3 regions of the Streptomyces sp. NPDC087215 genome follow, and region 3 is predicted to be linked to each of the others. Evidence: riboswitches for the same ligand, from Rfam matches in the RefSeq annotation. Region 3 holds a riboswitch; each other region holds the start of a gene.
The links. Region 3 has a riboswitch for thiamine pyrophosphate ahead of ACIO92_RS27040 (thiamine ABC transporter substrate-binding protein). Riboswitches for the same ligand answer to the same signal wherever they lie in the genome.
Positions count from the first base shown of each region.

Region 1: another riboswitch for thiamine pyrophosphate. It lies ahead of thiO (glycine oxidase ThiO); the one in region 3 lies ahead of ACIO92_RS27040 (thiamine ABC transporter substrate-binding protein).
Region 2: another riboswitch for thiamine pyrophosphate. It lies ahead of thiC (phosphomethylpyrimidine synthase ThiC); the one in region 3 lies ahead of ACIO92_RS27040 (thiamine ABC transporter substrate-binding protein).

Region 1 covers NZ_JBIUZD010000002.1:710,818-714,084, reverse strand. Annotated here, with positions in the region: gene ACIO92_RS07805 (Rv2175c family DNA-binding protein) at 1-341, opposite strand, end outside; gene ACIO92_RS07800 (NAD(P)/FAD-dependent oxidoreductase) at 386-1,603, opposite strand; TPP riboswitch at 1,696-1,809, shown strand; gene thiO (glycine oxidase ThiO) at 1,807-2,970, shown strand; gene thiS (sulfur carrier protein ThiS) at 2,967-3,167, shown strand; gene ACIO92_RS07785 (thiazole synthase) at 3,173-3,267, shown strand, end outside.
Region 2 covers NZ_JBIUZD010000003.1:258,227-261,493, forward strand. Annotated here, with positions in the region: gene ACIO92_RS10670 (hypothetical protein) at 1-162, shown strand, start outside; gene thiC (phosphomethylpyrimidine synthase ThiC) at 225-2,006, opposite strand; TPP riboswitch at 2,000-2,146, opposite strand; gene ACIO92_RS10680 (YibE/F family protein) at 2,218-3,267, shown strand, end outside.
Region 3 covers NZ_JBIUZD010000013.1:96,752-100,018, reverse strand. Annotated here, with positions in the region: gene ACIO92_RS27050 (phosphatidate cytidylyltransferase) at 1-387, shown strand, start outside; gene rlmN (23S rRNA (adenine(2503)-C(2))-methyltransferase RlmN) at 555-1,667, shown strand; TPP riboswitch at 1,697-1,807, shown strand; gene ACIO92_RS27040 (thiamine ABC transporter substrate-binding protein) at 1,873-2,973, shown strand; gene ACIO92_RS27035 (ABC transporter permease) at 3,012-3,267, shown strand, end outside.

The DNA of each region.
Region 1 (3,267 bases), on a different contig from region 3:
CGCTTCACCTCCGTGCCGCGATTCTCGCCGAGCGCCTGCGCGGGCGTGCCCGGCAGGCTCTCGTCCGGGGTGAAGAGCCACTCCAGCATCTCCTCGTCGCTGAAACCGTCGTCGCGCAGCAGCGTGAGGGTGCCCACGAGGCCCTTGACGATCTGGTCCTCCTGGAGGAAGGCGGCGGGAATCTGCAGGGCGTTGTTCTGTCCCCGGCGGACGGCGATGAGCTGGCCTTCCTTGATCAGCTGTCGCACGCGGGTCACGTCGATGTCGAGCATCTCCGCGATGTCGGGCACGTAGAGCCAGGCGGGGACGAGCGCATCGATCTTTACGTCAATCTGGGTCACGGGGACAAGCCTGCCATCCCGGACCGACAGCCGGTAGTCGGGCCCTACCGGGCGGCGGTCTTCAGGGGGACGGAGGGGTCCGCCGCGCGGACCGGGTCGACCGGGGTGCCGGCCTCGATGAGCCTGCGGCCCTGGGCCAGGTCGCGGGGGCGGCCGACGGCCAGCAGGGCGACGGGGACCCCGGCGCGCAGCCAGAGCACGGACCAGGCGTCGTCGGCGGCGGGGTCGCCGCGCCGGACGAGGGCGTCGGCGTGGGCGTGGTGGCCCGCGTACTGGACGAAGCGGCCGAACTGCTCGGACCAGAAGTACGGGACGGGGTCGTACGGCGCCCGGTCGGTCCCGGTGATCGCCGAAGCGACGGCGCGCGGGCCCTGGAGGGCGTTGTCCCAGTGGTGGACGAGGAGCCGTTCGCCGTAGCGGGCGGAGGGGAAGGAGGCGCAGTCGCCGACGGCGTACACATCGGGCAGGGAGGTGCGCAGCCGGTCGTCGGCGGTGACGGCGCCGCTCGGATCGAGGGCGATGCCGGAGCCGGTGAGCCAGTCGGTGGCGGGGCGGGCTCCGATGCCGACGACGACGGCTTCGGCGGGGAGCTCGCGGCCGTCGGCGAGGACGACCCGGCCGGGTGCGACGGTGGCCACGCGCGCGTGGGTGAGGAGTTCGGCGCCGCTCGCCCCGTACCACTCGGCCATGGGGGCGGCGATCTCGGCGGGCAGGACCCCGGCGAGGGGGAGGTCCGCGGCTTCGACGACGGTGACGGGACATCCGGCCGCGCGGGCGGCGGTGGCGAACTCGGCGCCGATCCAGCCCGCGCCGACGACCACGACGGCGCTGCGGCGGGCCAGGACGGGTCCGAGGCGGACGGCGTCGTCGAGGGTGCGGAGCAGATGGACCCCGGGGACGCCCTCGGTGCCGGGCAGGGTGAGGGGGCGGGCACCGGTGGCGAGGACGAGGACGTCGTAGCCGACGGGCCCCTCCTCGGTGTCGATCTCGTGGGCGTCGGCGCGCAGTCCGGTGACGTCCAGGCCGAGGCGGAGGGTGACGCCGAGGTCGTCGAAGGCGATGTCGAAGGCGGAGTCCTCGGCCTTGCCGAGGAGGACGGCCTTGGAGAGCGGGGGCCGGTCGTAGGGCTGGTGGGGTTCGCCGCCGATGAGGGTGACGGGGCCGGTGAAGCCCTGTTCGCGCAGGGCGACGGCGGTCTGGACGCCCGCCATCCCGGCGCCGACGATCACGACGTGCTGCTGGTCCCGCTTCTGCTCGCTCACCCGGCCCACCCTACGCACCTGACGGATCGTCAGGAAGTCGGGGTGGGGCGGGTCCTGCGGCCGCCCGGCGGCGCGGGCTAGTCTGACGGGCGTAAAGCACTCGCGGGAGCCCGGACGCACCGGGCTGAGAGGGAGGCTGGGACGGCCTCCGACCGTACGAACCTGATCCGGGTCATGCCGGCGAAGGGAGGGGCTGGACGCCCATGCGTTCTTCCGATGTCCTCGTGGTCGGGGGCGGCATCATCGGCCTGGTCACGGCCTGGCGGGCCGCGCGGCGCGGACTGCGCGCCGCCGTCGTCGACCCGGACCCCGGCGGCGGAGCGGCCCGGGTCGCCGCCGGGATGCTCGCCGCCGTCACCGAACTCCACTACGGCGAGGAGACCCTCCTCGGGCTCAACCTCGCCTCCGCGGCCCGCTACCCCGCCTTCGTCGCCGAACTGGAGGAGGCCACCGGCCACGACGTCGGCCACCGCGCCTGCGGCACCCTCGCCGTCGCCCTCGACGCCGACGACCGGTCCCATCTGCGCGAACTGCACGCCCTCCAGACCCGCTGCGGGCTCGCCTCCGAATGGCTCAGCGGGCGCGAGTGCCGCCGTCTCGAACCGATGCTCGCGCCCGGGGTGCGCGGCGGACTGCGGGTGGACGGCGACCACCAGGTCGACCCGCGCAGGCTCGCCGCCGCCCTCCTCGTCGCCTGCGAACGCGCCGGAGTGGCCTTCCACCGCACCCTCGCCCACGGTCTGACGGTCACCGCCGACCGGGCGCGCGGCGCCGTGCTCGCCGACGGCGGACACCTCGCCGCAGGCCAGGTCGTGCTCGCGGCGGGCAGTCTGAGCGGACGCCTCGCGGGCGTGCCCGAGGAGGTCCTCCCGCCGGTGCGCCCGGTCAAGGGCCAGGTCCTGCGCTTGCGGATACCGGCCGCGTACGCCCCGTTCCTGTCCCGGACGGTCCGTGCCGTCGTCCGCGGCAGCCATGTCTACCTGGTGCCCCGCACCAACGGCGAGCTGGTCGTCGGCGCCACCAGCGAGGAACTCGGCTGGGACACCACGGTGACCGCGGGCGGGGTGTACGAGCTGCTGCGCGACGCCCACGAACTGGTCCCCGGCATCACCGAGCTGCCGCTCACCGAGACCCTGGCGGGGCTCCGCCCCGGCTCCCCCGACAACGCGCCCCTGCTCGGCCCCACCGCGCTGCCCGGCCTGCACCTGGCCACCGGCCACCACCGCAACGGGGTGCTGCTGACCCCCGTGACCGGCGACGTGATGGCCGAGGTCCTCACCACCGGCGTCCTCCCCGAGGAGGCGCGCCCCTTCTCCCCCCGCCGCTTCTCCCCCGCCCCTCCCGTACGCCAGGAGCAGCCCGCATGATCGTGTCCGTGAACGGGGAGGCGCGCGAGCTGCCCGGCCCGCTCTCCCTCGACGCCCTCGTCGCCACCCTGACCACGGCCCGCTCCGGGGTCGCCGCCGCCCTCAACGAGACGGTCGTGCCGCGCGGCCAGTGGGCCACGACCCCGCTCGGCGAGGGCGACCGGGTGGAGGTCCTCACCGCGGTCCAGGGGGGCTGAGCGCGATGTCCGACGACGTGTTCGTCCTCGGGGGCGCGGAGTTCTCCTCCCGGCTGGTCATGGGCACCGGCGGGGCCCCCAGCCTCGACGTCCTGGAACG
Region 2 (3,267 bases), on a different contig from region 3:
GCCCTGCGCAACAGTCCCGCGGAGGTGGGCGGGGAGCAGGACGACGAGCTGTCCCGCGCCCGGGAGGCCTGGCGCCTGGCCCTCCTGGAACGCGGGATCCTGCCCTTCCTCCACGACGTCCTGGCCGCCGCCGCACCCGTGCCCGACGCCCCGGACGGCTGAGACCGCCGCCGGTACCGATGTCCGGTACCGATGTCCGGCACCGTACCGGCGGCGGCGGTGGATCAGTCCGCGAGCGGGAGGTACACGCGGTTGCCGCTCGCGGCGAACTCCTGGGACTTCTCGGCCATCCCCGCCTCGATCTCCTCCCGTGTGCCGCCGTGCTCCCGCCGGATGTCCTGCGAGATCTTCATCGAGCAGAACCTCGGCCCGCACATGGAACAGAAGTGCGCCGTCTTCGCGGGCTCCGCGGGCAGCGTCTCGTCATGGAACTCACGCGCGGTGTCGGGGTCGAGCGCCAGGTTGAACTGGTCCTCCCAGCGGAACTCGAACCGCGCGTCGGACAGCGCGTCGTCCCACTCCTGCGCGCCCGGGTGCCCCTTGGCCAGGTCCGCCGCGTGCGCCGCGATCTTGTACGTGATGACACCGGTCTTCACGTCGTCCCGGTTCGGCAGGCCCAGGTGCTCCTTGGGCGTGACGTAGCAGAGCATCGCCGTGCCCCACCAGGCGATCATCGCCGCGCCGATGCCGGAGGTGATGTGGTCGTACGCGGGCGCCACGTCCGTCGTCAACGGGCCGAGCGTGTAGAACGGCGCCTCCTCGCAGATCTCCTGCTGGAGGTCGATGTTCTCCTTGATCTTGTGCATCGGGACGTGCCCGGGGCCCTCGATCATCGTCTGCACCTGGTGCCGCTTGGCGATCGTGTTCAGCTCGCCGAGCGTGCGCAGCTCCGCGAACTGCGCCTCGTCGTTGGCGTCCGCGATCGAGCCGGGGCGCAGTCCGTCGCCGAGCGAGTACGTGACGTCGTAGGCCGCGAGGATCTCGCAGAGCTCCTCGAAGTGCGTGTAGAGGAAGTTCTCCTTGTGGTGCGCGAGGCACCAGGCGGCCATGATCGAGCCGCCGCGCGAGACGATCCCGGTCTTGCGGCGCGCGGTGAGCGGCACGTACGGCAGGAGTACGCCGGCGTGCACGGTCATGTAGTCCACGCCCTGCTCGGCCTGTTCGACGACCGTGTCCTTGTAGATCTCCCAGGTCAGCTCCTCGGCCCTGCCGTCGACCTTCTCCAGCGCCTGGTAGAGCGGCACGGTGCCGATCGGTACGGGGGAGTTGCGCAGGACCCACTCGCGGGTGGTGTGGATGTTGCGGCCGGTGGACAGGTCCATGACCGTGTCGGCGCCCCACTTGGTCGCCCAGGTCATCTTCTCCACCTCCTCCTCGATGGAGGAAGTGACGGCGGAGTTGCCGATGTTGGCGTTGACCTTCACCAGGAACCGCTTGCCGATGATCATCGGCTCGATCTCCGGGTGGTTGACGTTCGCGGGCAGCACCGCGCGACCCGCCGCGATCTCCTCCCGCACGACCTCGGGGGAGACGTTCTCCCGGATCGCCACGTACTCCATCTCCGGGGTGATCTCGCCCCGGCGGGCGTACGCGAGCTGGGTCACCGCCCCGCCCTCGCGGCCCCGGCGGGGCAGCCGGGGCCGGCCGGGAAAGACGGCGTCGAGGTTCTTGAGCCCGCCGCGCGGCGAGGTGTGCCTGATGCCGTCGTCCTCGGGGCGGACCGGGCGGCCCGCGTACTCCTCGGTGTCGCCGCGCGCGACGATCCAGTTCTCGCGCAGGGCCGGAAGGCCCCGTCGCACATCGGTGTCGACGGTCGGGTCGGTGTACGGGCCGGAGGTGTCGTACAGCGTGACGTCCCGGCCGTTGGTGAGGTGCACCTGACGGACCGGCACCCGGAGGTCGGGGCGCGAGCCCTGGACGTACCCCTTGTGCCAACCGGGCGTGCGCTCCTGCCCGTCGGCCCGGTTCTGGTCGGAGGCAGGCGTGCGTGCATCCTGAATGGTCATGAGACCGATCTCCCTACGCCGGCATTACCCGGTAACAGGTTCAGCGGTCGGCGCAGCCCTTTCCCGTACGTACATCAGTACGCGCGTACGGTGATCAGCGCCCTCTCAGCCCGGTGCTCCGAGCTCCCGCGTGTGCAAAGGTGCCACCACGCTAGCGCCATCCCTGGCGTGCTGAACAGTGGGCCCCTGCCGTTCTTGCGATGATCGGTCGGTGACTTCCCCCCATCAGACCCCCGAACCGCACGGCCACGGGCACGGCCATGGGCACAGCCACAGCCACAGCCACGGTCCCGCCGCCCCGGTCTCCCGTCATCTGCGCAAGGTCATCGCCGCGATCCTGATCCCGTTCGCCACCGCCGTGGTGGTCGGTCTGGTGGTGCTGTGGCCAGGGGGCACCCCGGCGCACGAGCGCACGGGAGTCGGCTTCGACCGGCAGACCGAGCAGGGCAAGGTCGTCTCCGTGCAGTACGTCGACTGCGCGTCGGTGAACGCCGGGCAGGTCCCGCCGACCGGGGACACCTCCACCCCGGAGGGGCGCGAGGCCGTCGACTCCCGGCGGGGGCAGTGCGCGAAGGCGACGGTCGAGGTCACCAGCGGGCCGGAGAAGGGGCGTCGGTTCACCGAGATCGTGCAGCCCGACGCACCCCGCCAACTCCACCAGGGGCAAGGCGTGGTGGTGGCGTACGCTCCCGACGCGCCCCACGATCTCCAGTACTCGGTGACGGACGTCAACCGGAAACTGCCGATCGCCCTGCTCGCGGGGATCTTCGCGCTCGCGGTGGTGCTCGTCGGCCGGCTGCGGGGCCTGATGGCGCTCGTGGCGCTCGTCATCAGCTTCCTCGTGCTGACGTTCTTCATCCTGCCCGCGATCCTGGAGGGATCGAATCCGCTGGTCGTGGCGGTGGTCGGATCGAGCGTGATCATGCTGGCCGCGCTCTATCTGTGCCATGGCCTCTCGGCCCGCACCTCGGTCGCGGTGCTCGGGACGCTGATCTCGCTGCTGCTGATCGGGCTGCTCGGGTCCCTCTTCATCGACTGGGCCTCGCTGAGCGGCAACACCGACGACAACACCGGACTGATCCACGGCCTCTACCCGAACATCGACATGTCCGGTCTGCTGCTCGCCGGAATCATCATCGGATCGCTCGGTGTGCTCGACGACGTCACGGTCACCCAGACCTCGGCCGTCTGGGAACTGCACCAGGCCGACCCGGACATGGGGCCGCGCGCGCTGTACCGGGCCGGGATCCGGATCGGCCGT
Region 3 (3,267 bases):
CTGCTCCTGACCGTGGTCAGCGACACGGGGGCGTACGCGATCGGCTGGCGGTTCGGCAAGCACAAGCTGGCCCCGAGGATCAGCCCCGGAAAGACCCGTGAGGGTCTGGTCGGCGCGGTGGTGTTCGCGATGGCGGCGGGCGCGCTGTGTATGCGGTTCCTGATCGACGACGGCGTCTGGTGGCAGGGTCTGGTCCTCGGCCTCGCGGTGGCGGCGAGCGCGACGCTCGGCGACCTCGGCGAGTCGATGATCAAGCGGGACCTGGGCATCAAGGACATGGGCACGCTGCTGCCCGGTCACGGCGGCATCATGGACCGGCTGGACTCGCTGCTGCCCACGGCGCCGGTGGTCTGGCTGCTGCTCGCGCTCTTCGTCGGAACGGGTTGACGGACAGCGGGTACTCTGGAAGGGCTCGTGGCGCACCGCGTCGCGGGCCCTTCGTACGCCCCGCTGCCGCGGGGGTGATCCTGAGGTCCCGGCTCCGGCAGTGCGCCGCCGTGGTTCCCCGCCCGTCGGGTGGTGCCAGACCTCGTCGTCCTGAGGAGACGCCCGTCGTGGCCCGTCCGACCCCCGGAGAACTCACTTTCGTCGCCCCGCGCGGTGCCAAGCAGCCGCCGCGGCACCTCGCGGACCTGTCGCCCGCCGAGCGGAAGGAGGCCGTCGCCGCCATCGGCGAGAAGCCCTTCCGCGCCAAGCAGCTGTCGGCGCACTACTTCGCGCGGTACGCGCACGACCCCGCCGAGTGGACCGACATCCCCGCCGCCTCGCGGGAGAAGCTGGCCGGGGAGCTGCTGCCCGACCTGATGTCGGTGGTGCGGCACCTGTCCTGCGACGACGACACCACCCGTAAGACGCTGTGGCGGCTGCACGACGGCACGCTGGTCGAGTCGGTGCTCATGCGCTACCCGGACCGGGTGACGATGTGCATCTCCTCGCAGGCCGGGTGCGGGATGAACTGCCCGTTCTGCGCGACCGGACAGGCGGGCCTCGACCGGAACCTGTCGACCGCCGAGATCGTGCACCAGATCGTCGACGGGATGCGCGCGCTGCGCGACGGCGAGGTCCCCGGTGGGCCCGCCCGCCTCTCGAACATCGTGTTCATGGGGATGGGCGAGCCGCTCGCCAACTACAAGCGGGTCGTCGGAGCCATCCGGCGGCTGACCGACCCCGAGCCGGACGGGCTCGGCCTCTCCCAGCGCGGGATCACCGTCTCCACCGTCGGGCTCGTCCCCGCGATGCTGCGCTTCGCCGACGAGGGCTTCAAGTGCCGTCTCGCGGTCTCCCTGCACGCGCCCGACGACGAGCTGCGCGACACCCTGGTGCCGGTGAACACCCGCTGGAACGTGCGGGAGGTGCTGGACGCGGCCTGGGAGTACGCGGAGAAGTCCGGGCGCCGGATCTCGATCGAGTACGCCCTCATCCGGGACATCAACGACCAGGCCTGGCGCGGTGACCTCCTCGGGCGGCTGCTCAAGGGCAAGCGGGTGCACGTCAACCTCATCCCGCTGAACCCGACGCCCGGCTCGAAGTGGACCGCGTCCCGTCCCGAGGACGAGAAGGCGTTCGTCGAGGCCATCGCCCGGCACGGGGTGCCCGTGACCGTGCGGGACACCCGGGGCCAGGAGATCGAGGGCGCCTGTGGACAGCTGGCGGCCTCCGAACGCTGACCTTGTACTCTGAGGTCGAACACATCTTCATATTCCGACAGGGGAGCGCCACAGCGCTGAGAGTGCGGTGACCGTCAGGCCGCAGACCCTCTGAACCTCGCCCAGGTCATTCTGGGTAGGAAGTTCGGTCGTAACTCGAGCTGTTGCGCCCTGCCCACCTCCGGGTGGGCGGGGCCGCGTCTCTTCCTGGTCACACCCAGGAGGAATGTCAGTGAGCACCAAGAAGGCGGCCGCCGTCGCGCTCGTCGCGGCGCTGGGCGTCACGACGCTGGCCGCGTGCGGGGCGGACGACGCCCGCGACGCGGCGGGGAAGTCCGGCGCGCCCGCGCCGAAGACCGTGACCCTCGTGAGCCACGACTCCTTCAACGCCTCCAAGGAGGTGCTGGCGGAGTTCACGAAGCAGACCGGTTTCACCGTGAAGGTCCTCAAGAGCGGGGACGCGGGCGAGGCGGTGAACAAAGAGATCCTGACCAAGGGCTCTCCGCAGGGTGACGTCTTCTTCGGCGTCGACAACACGCTGCTGTCCCGCGCTCTCGACAACGGGATCTTCGTCCCGTACGAGGCGAAGGGGCTGGACCGGGTCCCGGCCGCGTACCGGCTGGACAAGGAGCACCGGGTGACCCCGGTCGACTCCGGGGACATCTGCGTCAACTACGACAAGAAGTACTTCGCGGACAAGAAGCTGGCGCCGCCCGTCACCTTCGACGACCTGGTGAAGCCCGCCTACAAGGACCTCCTCGTGGTGGAGAACCCCGAGCGGTCGTCCCCGGGGCTCGGTTTCCTGCTCGGCACCGCCGCGAAGTACGGCGACGACGGCTGGCCGGGCTACTGGTCGAAGCTCCGGGCCAACGGAGTGAAGACCGTCGACAGCTGGGAGCTGGCCTACAACCAGGAGTTCTCCGGTTCGGCCGGCGGCAAGCAGGCCAAGGGCGACCGGCCGCTGGTCGTGTCGTACGCCTCCAGCCCCCCGGTCGAGGTGCTCTACGGCGAGCCGCGGCCGAAGGTGGCGCCGACCGGCGTGTCCACCGGCACCTGCTTCCGGCAGACCGAGTTCGCGGGGCTGCTGAACGGGGCGAAGAACCCCGAGGGCGGCAAGGCGCTGATCGACTTCCTGATCTCGAAGAAGTTCCAGGAGGACATGCCGCTCCAGATGTTCGTCAACCCGGTGGTGACGGACGCGGTGCTTCCCGAGCTGTTCACGAAGCACGGCGTGGTCGTGGGCGAGCCGGAGACGATGGCGCCGGAGAAGATCGCCGCGAAGCGTGACGGGTGGATCCAGCAGTGGTCGTCGCTGGTCGTGAAGTAGCGCGCGACGTCCGGGGGAACGTGACGCGGCTGGGCCTGATGGCCCTGCCCGTCGCGTTCTTCGCGGTCTTCTTCGCCTGGCCCGTCGTGTCGATCGTGGACCGGGGGCTGCGGCCCGACGGCGGCTGGCGGCTGGGCCGGATCGGGGAGACCCTGGCCCGCCCGGAGATCCTCGACGTCCTCGGTTTCACCCTCTGGCAGGCGCTGGCGTCGACGGCGCTGACCCTGCTGGTCGCGCTGCCGGGGGCGTACGTCTTCGCCCGCTTCGACTTTCCGGGCAAGAGCGTCCTGCGGG